DNA from 4 places in the Yersinia antarctica genome. Region 1 is predicted to be linked to each of the others. Evidence: predicted binding sites of a transcription regulator. Region 1 holds the regulator's gene; each other region holds the start of a gene.

Region 1 (3,526 bases):
ATAAGCTGAGCGATAGCAAAACCGGCGAGGAAGATACTTAAGCTGGCACTGATGGCGCCGGCAGACGTTTGAAGCTCTTGTTGCATTGCGCCAAAAGCGGGTAGATACATGTCAGTGGCCAAATAGCCCAACATACTCAGACCGGCCAGATAGAACATAAAACCAGACGACGTTTTCATTCTTTATTTCTCTTTATATCCTTGGTCCTTGAAACCGCAGAGGTGTTAGCAGCGGCTCCAATGACGTTGGCTAAATTATAATTTTTGCAGGCAAAACTTCTGTTATAGAAAATTAATTGCGGAGGGCATTCTATCCGCTGCGATATTCTGTTGTGAAACGGTAATATTTGCACCATGCTATTAAAAAATTTGATAGCAAATTGGTGATGTAAAAAGGTGAAAAACTATGTGGTCTGAATATTCACTGGATGTGGTGGACGCAGTAGCCCGTACTGGGAGTTTCAGTGCTGCTGCTCAAGAATTGCACCGCGTACCGTCTGCGATTAGTTATACGGTGCGCCAGTTGGAAGAGTGGTTGGCCGTTCCGTTGTTTGAACGACGTCATCGCGATGTGGAATTAACCGAAGCTGGCGTGGTTTTTATTAAAGATGCGCGAGATGTTATCAAAAAAATGAATGACACACGCCGTCAGTGTCAACAGGTGGCGAATGGTTGGCGTGGGCAGTTAAATATAGTAATAGATAAAATTGTTAAACCACAGCGTAGTCGCCGTTTAGTGTTGGATTTTTACCGACATTTTCCTGATATTGAACTGCGGGTACGCTATGAAGTATTCAACGGTGTGTGGGATGCGCTGGTGGATGGGCAGGCGGAAATGGCCATTGGTGCGACCCGCGCGATCCCGGTCGGTGGGCGGTTCATCTTTCGCGATATGGGCTTTTTAAGCTGGCATTGTGTGGTGAGTGTCGATCATCCTTTAGCCCAATTAACCGAGCCACTTAGCGATAATCAGTTACGGCCTTATCCCTCACTTTGCCTGGAAGATACCGCCCGTAATTTACCTAAACGTGACACCTGGACTTTAGCAAACCAGCAGCGATTGGTCGCCCCGGACTGGGCAACGGGAATCGATTGCCTGTGTGCAGGATTGTGCATCGGGATGGTGCCGGCACACATGGTATCGCCGTTGATTGAGCAAGGGAAGCTAGCGGCACTGACGCTGGCTGAACCGTTGCCCGATAGTCCATGTTGCTTGACCTGGGAGCAGAACAACCATTCACCAGCATTGGCCTGGCTGCTGGAATATCTAGGTGACAGTGTCACACTTAATACCGAATGGTTGAAAGATGACAGTGAGTTATCAATCAATGACTGAGGATTAATGAGGCAAGATTAGCCGCCGATAGAGCTAAACACTACCGGCAGGAGAGGATTAACGGCGATAATCGAGGAACGGGCCATCAGCGACAGAACGGCGCTCAATCAGTTTAGGGTGTACCTCAATGGTCTGCGAATCTTCACGTTTGCTGACAATACGGTCAAGTAACATGGCAAAGGCCGTTTCGCCCAAGCGCTCTTTGGGCTGGTGAATAGTGGTAAGCGCCGGCGAGAAATAGCGCGCATTACGCACATTATCATACCCGATCACCGAAATATCTTGTGGTATCCGTAGGCCCAACTCATCAGCAGCACATATCGCGCCCATGGCCATAATATCGCCGCCACAGAACACCGCCGTTGGGCGATGTTTTTGTGTCAGGATTTGATGCATCGCTTTATAACCGGATTCCGGTTCAAAATCCCCTTGGACCACCCACTCATCACGCAGGGTAATATTTGCTTCTTCCAGTGCTTTCAGGAAGCCCTGGTGGCGGCCACCACCGGTATTACGGGCTAACTGGCCGGGGATAGCCCCAATGTCACGATGACCGCGCTCAATCAGGTAACGGCCCGCCAAATAGCCGCCTTCAAAAGCGTTATCAATAATCGAGTCAGTAAAATCACCCCGTGCGGTTCCCCAATCCATGACGACCATTGGGATATTGCGATATTCTTCCAACATCCCGAGTAGCTGCTCAGGATATTCTGAACACATCACCAGCAACCCATCGACACGTTTTTGTGCCAACATCGCCAGATAAGCTTTTTGCTTGTCCAGATTATTATGAGAATTACATAAAATCAGGGTATAACCTTTGCTATAACAACTATTTTCGACCGCTTCGATCACTTCGGCAAAATAGGGCGCTTCGCTGGATGTTGCCAGTAAACCAATTGATTTAGTGTGATTAACTTTCAAACTGCGGGCTACAGCGCTGGGTGAATAATGCAGTTCTTTAATGGCAGCCCACACCGCAGCCTTGGTATTCTCGGCGACGAAACGAGTTTTGTTGATAACGTGCGAAACGGTGGTGGTGGACACACCCGCGTGTTTGGCCACATCTTTAATCGTTGCCATAAAAAGAATGACTCCTAAGCTTACCGGTTACAGTAGGGTAAGTATTATGTTAATCGTTTGCCTGCATAACCCGAAAACCGCTCAGACAAAAACACGATATTAGGCTGGGAAGTTAAATCAGCTGATTGTCTGAGAGTATTTATTGGACGTTATTAGTCGGTATGCAGTTATGAACTGCGAATTTTGGCTGATCTGGAGGAAAAGTGAAAGGGGTAATCAAAGTTATAAAGTGCGTAATGAGCACAAGATTTTTTTTCTGAACTGTGGGAAAATAATTTAACACACTAACTATGTGCCTTTTCCCTACTACAAACTAACCGGCTAAGGAGTTTTTATGGATACCAATCTGAAAATGTCGCTGATTACGACTGTTGGTGCGCTGGCGATGATTATTGTCTTTAGCTTCGTGGCGGTAATGAATTAATTAAACCGCTTGCCGGTGTGAAGTGATAAGTAGGGCGGGTTAATCCCGCCCTTAATTATTTTTACGCGTAATGCGACGATGGGTTGTCACTCTTCTTGCCGTATCAGGCTAAATTTTTCTCAACGAAAGACCAGTTAACCAGTGCCCAGAAGTTTTCCAGGTATTTTGGCCGCGCATTGCGGTAATCAATATAGTAAGCATGTTCCCACACATCTACGGTTAACACTGGTTTATCGTTGGTGGTCAGTGGAGTTGCTGCATTAGACGTACTGACAATCGCCAGTGTGCCATCTGCTTTTTTAACCAGCCAGGTCCAGCCCGCACCAAAGTTTTTTACTGCCGCATCAGTAAATTGTGCTTTAAATTCAGCAAAAGAACCAAATGATTGATTAATGGCATCGGCAACTTTGCCCGTAGGTTCGCCGCCGCCGTTAGGTGACAGGCAGTGCCAGTAGAAGGTGTGGTTCCAGACTTGGGCCGCATTATTAAAGATCCCGCCATTAGCGGTTTTTACAATCTCTTCCAGCGTCTTACCCGCAAACTCAGTGTCTTTAATCAAGTTATTGAGATTAACCACATAGGTGTTGTGATGCTTGCCGTAGTGGTATTCCAGCGTTTCAGCTGAGATGTGGGGCTCTAGCGCATTTTGCGCATAGGGTAATGCCGGTAATTCAAAAGACATCG
Region 2 (3,526 bases), 970 kb from region 1:
TGCGGGAACATCAAATCAGAACCACCGCCGTGAATATCAAAATGTGCGCCCAACTGTTTGCCATTCATCGCCGAGCACTCGATATGCCAGCCAGGGCGGCCCGGGCCCCAAGGTGATGCCCAACTTGGTTCACCCGGTTTAGACATTTTCCACAAGACAAAATCCATCGGATTGCGTTTAACATCAGCCACTTCAACCCGGGCACCGGCCTGCAATTGATCCAAATCCTGACGGGACAGCAAACCGTAATCAGGGTCACTGTCCACAGCAAACATCACATCGCCATTTGACGCGACATAAGCGTGATCACGGGCAATCAAACGCTCAGTCAGCGCAATAATTTCAGGAATATGGTGAGTCGCACGCGGCTCTAAATCAGGGCGTTCAAGATTCAGTGCATCGAAATCTTTATGCATTTCTGCCAGCATACGTGTCGTCAGTTGCTCACAGCTTTCATTGTTTTCCAATGCGCGCTTGATAATTTTATCGTCAACATCGGTAACATTACGCACATACGTCAGAGAGTAACCTAAATAACGCAAATAACGCGCCACGACGTCGAAAGCGACAAAAGTACGCCCATGCCCAATGTGACACAGGTCATAAATGGTGATCCCGCATACGTACATACCAATTTTACCGGCATGAATAGGCTTGAATTCCTCTTTTTGGCGACTCAGTGTATTAAAAATCTTTAGCATCGGGACATTCCGTGGTTTTTGTTTTGCGGTAAGCATGGTTTATACCCAAACTCATTGGCGTTGCCGGTAGAGCGCAAACAACGTCAAGGGCGAGGGAGATAAAAGGATATCACCAGATTATGCGGTAAATCAGCCACTGATTCAGCACTTTTTCACACTTCTTGCTGGCGTTTCGAGTGCTGACTCAATCTCAGAGTTATGATATAAGAGCCGTCTAAAGAGTTACGACTCATTTGTGAATACACTATTACACTAGCAGGAACATTATTATGGTCACGTTTCATACTAATCACGGCGATATCGTCGTCAATACCTTCGCGGATAAAGCGCCGGTTACCGTTGAAAACTTCCTGAACTACTGCCGTAAAGGCTTCTATGATAACACTATCTTCCACCGTGTTATCGACGGTTTCATGATTCAAGGCGGTGGTTTTGAGCCGGGCATGAACCAGAAAACCACGGATGCAACTATCAAAAACGAAGCTAACAACGGCCTGAAAAACACCCGTGGCACCCTGGCAATGGCGCGTACCAACGATCCGCACTCTGCCACTGCACAGTTCTTCATTAACGTTGCCGACAACGACTTCCTGAACTTCCGTTCAGAGCGCCCAGATGGTTGGGGTTACTGCGTATTTGCTGAAGTTACTGAAGGTTTGGACGTTGTTGATAAAATCAAAAACGTTGCTACTGGCCGTAGCGGTATGCATCAGGATGTACCAAAAGAAGATGTGATCATCAAAAGCGTCACTATCAGCGAATAATGACAGCTTAATGAGCACGCTTTTTATTGCAGATTTGCATCTTAGCGTTCAGGAACCGGCAATCACTGCCGGTTTCCTGCATTTTATACAGCGTGAAGCCATTCATGCTGATGCGTTATATATCCTGGGTGATCTGTTCGAGTCCTGGATTGGCGATGATGACCCCGAACCACTGTACCGGCAAGTTGCCGCTGCGCTGAAATCACTCCAACAACGGGGTATACCTTGCTACTTTATCCACGGTAATCGTGACTTTTTGCTCGGTAAACGCTTTGCTCAAGAAAGTGGTATGACCCTGCTGCCGGAAGAGATAGTCGTCGAACTGTATGACCGTAAAATTGTTATTTTACATGGTGATACACTGTGCACCGATGACACCGAATATCAGCATTTTCGTCGTAGAGTACATAATCCACTGATTCAAAAACTGTTCCTGTGGCTACCTCTGCGTTTTCGTTTACGCATTGCGGCTTATATGCGTAACCAAAGTCAGCAGAACAATAGCGGCAAATCTGAACTTATCATGGATGTAAATCAACAAGCAGTGATTGATAGCTTCCAACGTAATGGCGTCAGTTGGATGATCCACGGGCATACGCATCGCCCAGCGATTCACCCCGTAGCACTCCCCGCCACAACCGCCCATCGTGTGGTTCTCGGTGCCTGGCATGTTGAGGGTTCGATGGTCAAAGTCACGGCAGACAGTGTTGAGTTGATTAAATTCCCATTTTGACCTTCAGGTTTATCTGGCGAGTGGGTATAAAAAACCGATAAATCCCACTAAAAGCCGCGACGCAACCGTTTTCCTCGCCTTTGGCTCATGATATGCTCTACGCCCTCTTCGCCAGTCACGATTTAAGTAAAATCATTCTGGCCGACGCTTGCGCAATCACAGGAGCTTTACACTCATGGGAGCTAACCTCGATTCGGCTTATGCAGCCGGGGTTAAAATCGCTATCGTAATGGGGTCCAAGAGTGACTGGGCCACCATGCAGTTCGCCGCTGACGTGCTCACCACGCTCAATGTTCCATTTCATGTGGAAGTTGTCTCCGCACACCGCACCCCCGATAAGCTGTTCAGTTTTGCCGAGTCAGCCCAAGCCAATGGCCTACAGGTGATAGTTGCCGGTGCCGGTGGTGCTGCACATCTGCCGGGTATGATTGCGGCAAAAACGCTGGTACCTGTTTTAGGTGTTCCGGTACAAAGTGCTGCGCTGAGTGGCGTCGACAGCCTGTATTCGATTGTACAAATGCCGCGCGGTATCCCGGTGGGAACCTTGGCTATCGGTAAAGCCGGTGCTGCCAATGCCGCCTTGCTGGCCGCACAAATATTGGCATTGCACGATGCTGAATTAGCCGCTCGTCTGGCTGATTGGCGCAAAAGCCAAACTGACGAAGTGCTGGATAATCCAGATCCTCGGGTGCCAGACTTACAGGTGAAGGCATGAAACCAGTTTGCGTATTAGGTAATGGTCAGCTAGGACGCATGCTGCGTCAGGCTGGCGAACCCCTGGGTATTGCAGTTTATCCGGTGGGCTTGGATGCAGAACCTGAAGCCGTGCCTTATCAGCACAGTGTGATTACCGCCGAGATTGAGCGCTGGCCAGAAACAGCGTTAACCCGCGAACTCGCCACACACACGGCTTTTGTTAACCGTGATATCTTCCCGCGTCTGGCAGATCGCCTGACACAAAAGCAATTGCTCGATAGCCTGAATCTGCCAACCGCACCCTGGCAGCTATTAGCAAGTAGCAGCGAATGGCCGCAGGTCTTTGCAACATTAGGTGAGCTAGCCATTGTCAAACGTCGGGTCGGAGGCTATGACGGACGTGGTCAGTGGCGGTTGCGGGCAGGTGATCAAGATACCTTGCCAACTGATGCTTACGGTGAATGCATCGTTGAGCAAGGGATTAACTTCAGCGGTGAAGTTTCGCTGGTCGGCGCACGCAGCAGCCAAGGCAAATCGGTGTTTTACCCGTTAACCCACAATCTGCATGAAGATGGCATCCTGCGTATGAGCGTGGCTTTGCCACAGCCCGATAGCAGATTACAGCAACAAGC
Region 3 (3,526 bases), 1.3 Mb from region 1:
CCCCTTGTAACCAGATGCCCCAAAAAGGCAGGAAAATGCCATAAGAAAAAAAATAGGTGAAATAGCTGAGCGACAGCCAACGTGTTGATTGCAATACCATGAATCCCTCCAGGCTCAGCCCGATACTGTGACAGAGGCCTCTTCCGCTGGCAACGTTGTAATTATGCAAACATACAGTTTGAGATGAGCTTCACATTTAAATAGGGTAATTTACAAAGTAACAACAGATTGCGCGGCCGCTATCGCATCGTTACATTCACGCTACAGATATCAATATCAGATATAAAAAAACCCGCATTCGCGGGTTTTCATTACAGCTTAACGATATCCAGCAATATTATGCGTAAACCGGTAAGCGGGCGCAGATAGCCAGTACTTTCTGTTTCACGCGCTCAATGGTTGCTTCATCGTTGATGTTATCCAACACATCACACATCCAGCCAGCCAGTTCGCGAGATTCCGCTTCTTTGAAGCCACGGCGGGTAATCGCTGGGCTACCGATACGCACGCCTGAAGTCACAAACGGACTTCTTGGATCATTAGGTACGCTGTTTTTGTTCACGGTAATATTCGCACGGCCCAAAGCGGCATCGGCGTCTTTACCGGTGATATCTTTATCCACCAGATCCAACAGGAACAGGTGGTTCTCAGTACCACCAGAAACCACTTTATAGCCGCGCTCCTGGAACACTGACACCATCGCTTTGGCATTGTTAACTACTTGTTGCTGGTAAATTTTGAACTCAGGCTCCATGGCTTCTTTCAATGCTACCGCTTTACCGGCAATAACATGCATCAATGGGCCACCCTGGTTACCAGGGAAAACAGAAGAGTTCAGTTTCTTGTACAGATCTTCATCACCGCCTTTCGCCAAGATCAGACCGCCACGTGGGCCAGCCAATGTTTTGTGCGTGGTCGTGGTAACGACATGTGCATGTGGAACTGGGTTAGGATAAACGCCAGCAGCAACCAGACCTGCTACGTGAGCCATATCGACAAAAAACCATGCGTCGATGCTATCAGCGATTTCACGCATTTTTGCCCAATCAACGATACCGGAATAAGCGGAGAAGCCACCGATAATCATTTTTGGTTTATGAATTTCGGCCTGACGCGCCAGATCTTCATAATCAATCTGACCAGATTCATCGATACCGTAAGGTACGATATTGTACAGTTTACCGGAGAAGTTAACCGGTGAGCCGTGGGTCAGGTGGCCGCCATGGGCCAGGTTCATCCCCAATACAGTATCACCGGGTTGCAGCAATGCAGAGTAAACAGAGACGTTTGCCTGAGAACCGGAATGTGGCTGAACGTTAGCGTAATCGGCACCGAACAACGCCTTAGCACGGTCAATGGCCAGTTGCTCAACAACGTCAACATACTCACAGCCACCGTAGTAACGTTTGCCTGGATAACCTTCAGCATATTTATTCGTCAACTGAGAACCTTGCGCCTGCATAACACGCGGGCTGGTGTAGTTCTCAGAGGCAATCAGCTCAATGTGCTCTTCCTGGCGCACCACTTCTTGCTCCATTGCACGCCATAAATCTGCATCATAATCGGCAATGTTCATTTCACGCTTTAACATCCGGCTCTCCTGACTTAGCTAACAAGTTATACCTAGTGGGCTACCCGTTTGGGTTCTAGCCCACAGTGTAAACTGTTTCCCCCCCGGTAAGATAGGTCTTGACAGAGGTTTTTACGCAAACGATTGGCTTCAGACTGCGTAAGGCTTTGACCTGTTCAGACTTCATCCAGTGCAACGGAATTATCCTCATATTCATCATGTGATTTTTTCACATTCTGTGAGCTGACACGTCAAGGTAATCCCTTATAAGTGGAATCTGCATTTACAAATTAGGGTGCAATTTATAAGATGCATTTAAAATACATGTATTGATTTACACACTATAATACCCAAAGTAATTAGCGTGGCAGCAAGGCTCGTAGATGGGCCGAGTAACAAAACCGCTGTGACGCCGAGTACCACGGGAATAAGGAGCACACCATGCTAGATAACCAAACCATCGCTACCGTTCAGTCCACCATTCCGTTACTTGCAGCCACCGGCCCCAAACTCACTGCACATTTTTATGATCGCATGTTTGAGCACAACCCTGAGCTGAAGCACATTTTCAATATGAGTAATCAGTTTAATGGCGATCAGCGTGAAGCTCTGTTTAATGCGATTTGCGCCTATGCAGCCAATATCGATAATTTGGCTGCACTACTGCCCGCTGTTGAGCGTATTGCTCAGAAACATACCAGCCTGAATATTCAACCTGAGCACTATGCCATTGTCGGCCATCATCTGATCAGCACTCTGGATGAGATGTTCTCCCCCGGCCAAGAAGTGTTAGATGCCTGGGGTAAGGCCTATGGTGTGTTGGCAGATGTTTTTATTCAGCGAGAAAGTCAGATTTATCAGCAGGGAGAGGCCAGCACCGGTGGCTGGCGGACCTTACGCCGTTTTCGTATCATTAAAAAAGAGATGCAGAGCGAGGTGATTTGCAGCTTTGTGTTAGCGCCGGAAGACGGTGGCCGGGTATTGGATTTCAAACCGGGGCAATATCTGGGGATTTATATTGAAGATGAACAACTTGAATATCAGGAAATCCGCCAATACTCACTCACTGCGGCACCCAATGGCAAGACTTACCGTATTGCGGTGAAACGCGAAGAACAAGGCACAGTTTCTAACTATTTACACCAGCAACTGCACGAAGGAGATAGTGTACGTATCGCTCCCCCTCGTGGCGATTTCTTTCTCGATATCTCACCAGAAACGCCTGTTGCATTGATTTCTGCCGGTGTCGGCCAGACGCCAATGTTAAGTATGCTCAATACCCTTCATGATAACCAACATGCAGCGCCGATACATTGGCTACATGCCGCTGAAAATGGCCGGGTACACGCGTTTGCCGATGAAGTCGCGACCCTTGCACAGAATATGCCGAATCTTAGCCGCCACGTGTGGTACCGCGAACCCACCGCTCAGGACCGTGCCGGTGATAATTATCACAGCCAAGGGCTGATGGATCTCAGTTCACATCAGTGGCTGGCGGCCGATCCCAATAGACATTATTATTTCTGTGGCCCGCTGGCATTTATGCAATATGCTGGCAGCCAGTTATTGGCGCAAGGGGTAGCATCCGCGCATATACATTATGAATGTTTCGGCCCACATAAAGTCATCTAACTATTGAATTTATCATCGAGAGGCTGCTCAGCCTCTCCTCTATTTCTGTTCTAAAAAAACCATCTGGTTATTACGTTTAAATTTGGTAGAACGTGATACAGATCTCATATATCCTACCTTAATATTGCCACGATGAGACATTCGGATGAATGTCTAGCTATCCATACAACTAAAATTAATAGTGTGGCTACAATTATCCCCTTACTATTTATTACTCGGTAATAGATTTTATTGCTGAGTGAAATAAGGCTGAATTGACCTACCATGAGTAAGAAATTCATAAAAAAAGAAGGGTTGGCATTGGTATCCATGGCGCGCTATTTA
Region 4 (3,526 bases), 1.5 Mb from region 1:
CAAGGGTGGGCCGAGTAACGAACGCAGTCAACGCACATGCAGCTTGAAGTATGACGGGTATGTAAGGAATTAAGTGGTTTCACTGATAAAAGCATGCGTATATCATTTTTTTCTAATACAGATTAAATAGGCTGGCAGAGTCCATAGCGGGCGGCTAATCTGAACCTTGGTCAGGGTAGATGACACAATATGAGAGGAAGTATGACTGATTCAACAATTCGTATCGCTGTTGTCGGCGCGGGTGGCCGTATGGGCCGACAACTTATCCAGGCAATTACTCACACTGAAGGTGTGGTGCTGGGGGCTGCTGTTGAACGTGTCGGATCCACATTAGTGGGGAGCGATGCCGGCGAACTGGCTGGAGCGGGGTTGTTAAACATCACAGTAAGTGATGATTTATCTGACGTAGTTGATCATTTTGATGTGTTGATCGATTTTACCCGGCCTGAAGGCACGCTGGAGCATTTAGCCATTTGTCGTCAATATGGTAAGGCGATGATAATTGGCACTACTGGCTTTGATGATGCAGGTAAAGAAGCCATCAGGGCTGCGGCAACGGACATTGCTATTGTGTTCGCTGCCAATTTCAGTGTTGGGGTTAATGTGGTGCTAAAGCTGCTAGAGAAGGCAGCGAAAGTGATGGGCGACTATACCGATATCGAAATAATCGAGGCACATCATCGGCATAAAGTTGATGCACCTTCAGGTACTGCGCTGGCGATGGGGGAGGCAATTGCTGACTCACTAGGGCGTTCACTGAAAGATTGCGCGGTTTATATCCGTGAAGGTCATACCGGCGAACGCAAACCCGGCACTATCGGTTTCGCAACCGTGCGTGCTGGCGATATTGTTGGAGAGCATACGGCTATGTTTGCTGATATTGGCGAGCGCGTTGAGATCACACACAAAGCGACCAGCCGTATGACTTTTGCCAATGGTGCGGTTAAATCGGCTATTTGGGTGTCAATGCGGGATAATGGCTTGTTTGATATGCGTGATGTATTGAATTTGAATGAACTTTAAAGGTGTAAAGCACAGCCAGTGATGTGGTTGTTTTTATCATAATCGTTTGATAACAGGGCAATATTTTATTGTCCTTTTTTATTTTTTTTAATAAATAATTATTTCATCAATAATTATTGATATAACCTTTATTTATCTATGTTTTTGTCTATTTTTTTGTCTTTTAATCCCTTCCTTGGTCATTGGTTCTGATTTTTACTGCTCTGGAACGATATTTCTCAGTCACTACACCTCGCAACCGTTTACTATGTTAAGTTAGCATGTGTTTTTACCGCTATAATCCACTCATTTTAATGAGAACGGTAAAAAACAGAGAAAAAATGGCACTTTGGCTAGACAAAAGCGTCACTCATCATTAAAATGCGCCCAATTTGCCAAAAATTAGCTTTGAGGGCGGTTTTTGCATTGATTTAGATCGCTAGATATGAATTAATATGCAAATAATGTGACTGTTTATTCCTTGGAGGATGTTTTGATTAAGTCAGCGCTATTGGTTCTCGAAGACGGAACCCAATTTCACGGTCGGGCCATCGGGGCAGAGGGTACGGCAGTGGGGGAAGTGGTCTTCAATACGTCGATGACCGGTTATCAAGAAATCCTCACTGATCCTTCCTACTCCCGCCAGATCGTTACCCTTACTTATCCTCATATCGGCAATGTCGGCACTAATGCTTCCGACGAAGAATCCTCCGCAGTACACGCCCAAGGTCTTGTTATTCGCGACCTGCCTTTGATTGCCAGCAACTACCGTAATGAAGAAGGCTTAGCTGAGTATCTCAAGCGCCACAACATTGTTGCGATTGCTGATATCGATACGCGTAAGCTGACACGTTTGCTGCGTGAGAAAGGGGCACAAAACGGCTGCATTATTGTGGGTGACTTGTCTGATGCCACTTTAGCACTAGAAAAGGCGAAAGCATTCCCGGGCCTGAAGGGGATGGATCTGGCAAAAGAAGTGAGCACGAAAGAGCGTTATGACTGGTTGCAAGGTAGCTGGACTCTGGAAGGTGACTTACCTGCGGCAACGCCACCAGAAGATTTGCCATTCCATGTGGTGGCATACGACTACGGCGTGAAGCGCAATATTCTGCGCATGCTGGTGGATAGAGGCTGTCGCCTGACGGTAGTTCCGGCACAGACACCGGCAGAAGAGGTGCTGAAGCTGAACCCAGATGGCATTTTCTTATCCAACGGCCCAGGTGACCCAGAGCCATGTGATTATGCTATCGCGGCCATTAAGCGTTTTCTGGAAACCGACATTCCGGTGTTCGGCATCTGTTTAGGCCACCAATTACTGGCGCTGGCCAGTGGTGCAAAAACGGTAAAAATGAAGTTTGGTCACCACGGTGGCAACCATCCGGTGAAAGATTTAGATGCCGATTGCGTGATGATCACCGCACAGAACCACGGTTTTGCGGTAGATGAAACCACATTGCCATCCAACCTGCGGACTACGCATGTTTCTTTATTCGATGGTTCTCTGCAAGGGATTCACCGTACAGATAAAGCCGCATTTAGCTTCCAGGGGCACCCAGAGGCCAGCCCAGGTCCGCATGATGCAGCGCCATTGTTTGATCACTTTATCGAACTGATTGAAGCTTACCGCGCAACAACTGCAAGCCGTAACAGTAGCCATACCAATAAATAATCAGGAGCCTCAAACCATGCCAAAACGTACAGATATAAAAAGCATCCTGATTCTGGGCGCTGGCCCAATCGTTATCGGCCAGGCCTGTGAGTTTGACTACTCTGGGGCTCAGGCTTGTAAGGCACTGCGTGAAGAAGGTTACCGTGTCATTCTGGTGAACTCCAATCCGGCAACCATCATGACTGACCCGGAAATGGCCGACGCCACTTATATCGAGCCAATCCACTGGGAAGTGGTACGCAAAATTATTGAAAAAGAGCGTCCAGATGCCGTTTTGCCCACTATGGGTGGCCAAACCGCACTGAACTGTGCGCTGGAGCTGGAACGCAAGGGCGTTCTGGCTGAGTTTGGTGTCACCATGATTGGTGCCACTGCCGATGCTATCGATAAAGCAGAAGACCGCCGTCGCTTTGATATCGCGATGAAGAAAATTGGTTTGGACACTGCACGTTCTGGTATCGCGCACAATATGGAAGAAGCACTGGCCGTAGCGGCTGATGTGGGCTTCCCTTGTATTATCCGCCCTTCCTTTACTATGGGCGGCACCGGCGGCGGTATCGCGTATAACCGTGAAGAGTTTGAAGAGATTTGTGAACGTGGGCTGGATTTATCGCCAACCAAAGAGCTGTTGATCGATGAGTCGCTGATTGGTTGGAAAGAGTATGAGATGGAAGTTGTGCGTGACAAAAACGACAACTGCATCATCGTCTGCTCCATCGAAAACTTCGATGCGATGGGTATCCACACCGGTGACTCGATCACCGTTGCTCCAGCTCAGACGCTGACTGATAAAGAATACCAAATCATGCGTAATGCCTCGATGGCAGTGCTGCGTGAAATCGGCGTAGAAACCGG

What was found. Region 1 encodes PurR, which represses purine synthesis genes. Its sites were predicted from a motif close to CANGCAAACGTTTGCNTG; they were not measured.
Positions count from the first base shown of each region.
Region 2: a site for PurR is predicted at 2,257-2,274, ahead of purE (5-(carboxyamino)imidazole ribonucleotide mutase). Genes of this name have one in related genera too.
Region 3: a site for PurR is predicted at 1,704-1,721, ahead of glyA (serine hydroxymethyltransferase). Genes of this name have one in related genera too.
Region 4: a site for PurR is predicted at 1,255-1,272, ahead of carA (glutamine-hydrolyzing carbamoyl-phosphate synthase small subunit). Genes of this name have one in related genera too.

Region 1 is NZ_JBSJQF010000001.1:2,328,765-2,332,290, forward strand. It holds gene punC (purine nucleoside transporter PunC) at 1-179, opposite strand, end outside; gene punR (DNA-binding transcriptional activator PunR) at 406-1,335, shown strand; gene purR (HTH-type transcriptional repressor PurR) at 1,393-2,418, opposite strand; gene cydH (cytochrome bd-I oxidase subunit CydH) at 2,753-2,842, shown strand; gene sodB (superoxide dismutase [Fe]) at 2,946-3,524, opposite strand.
Region 2 is NZ_JBSJQF010000001.1:1,361,420-1,364,945, reverse strand. It holds gene cysS (cysteine--tRNA ligase) at 1-701, opposite strand, end outside; gene ppiB (peptidylprolyl isomerase B) at 971-1,465, shown strand; gene ACWJJO_RS06150 (UDP-2,3-diacylglucosamine diphosphatase) at 1,476-2,198, shown strand; gene purE (5-(carboxyamino)imidazole ribonucleotide mutase) at 2,374-2,913, shown strand; gene purK (5-(carboxyamino)imidazole ribonucleotide synthase) at 2,910-3,526, shown strand, end outside.
Region 3 is NZ_JBSJQF010000001.1:3,639,803-3,643,328, forward strand. It holds gene ACWJJO_RS16840 (3-phenylpropionate MFS transporter) at 1-100, opposite strand, end outside; gene glyA (serine hydroxymethyltransferase) at 338-1,591, opposite strand; partial or broken gene hmpA (NO-inducible flavohemoprotein) at 2,000-3,202, shown strand; gene yhfZ (GntR family transcriptional regulator YhfZ) at 3,467-3,526, shown strand, end outside.
Region 4 is NZ_JBSJQF010000001.1:784,625-788,150, forward strand. It holds gene dapB (4-hydroxy-tetrahydrodipicolinate reductase) at 202-1,023, shown strand; gene carA (glutamine-hydrolyzing carbamoyl-phosphate synthase small subunit) at 1,496-2,671, shown strand; gene carB (carbamoyl-phosphate synthase large subunit) at 2,688-3,526, shown strand, end outside.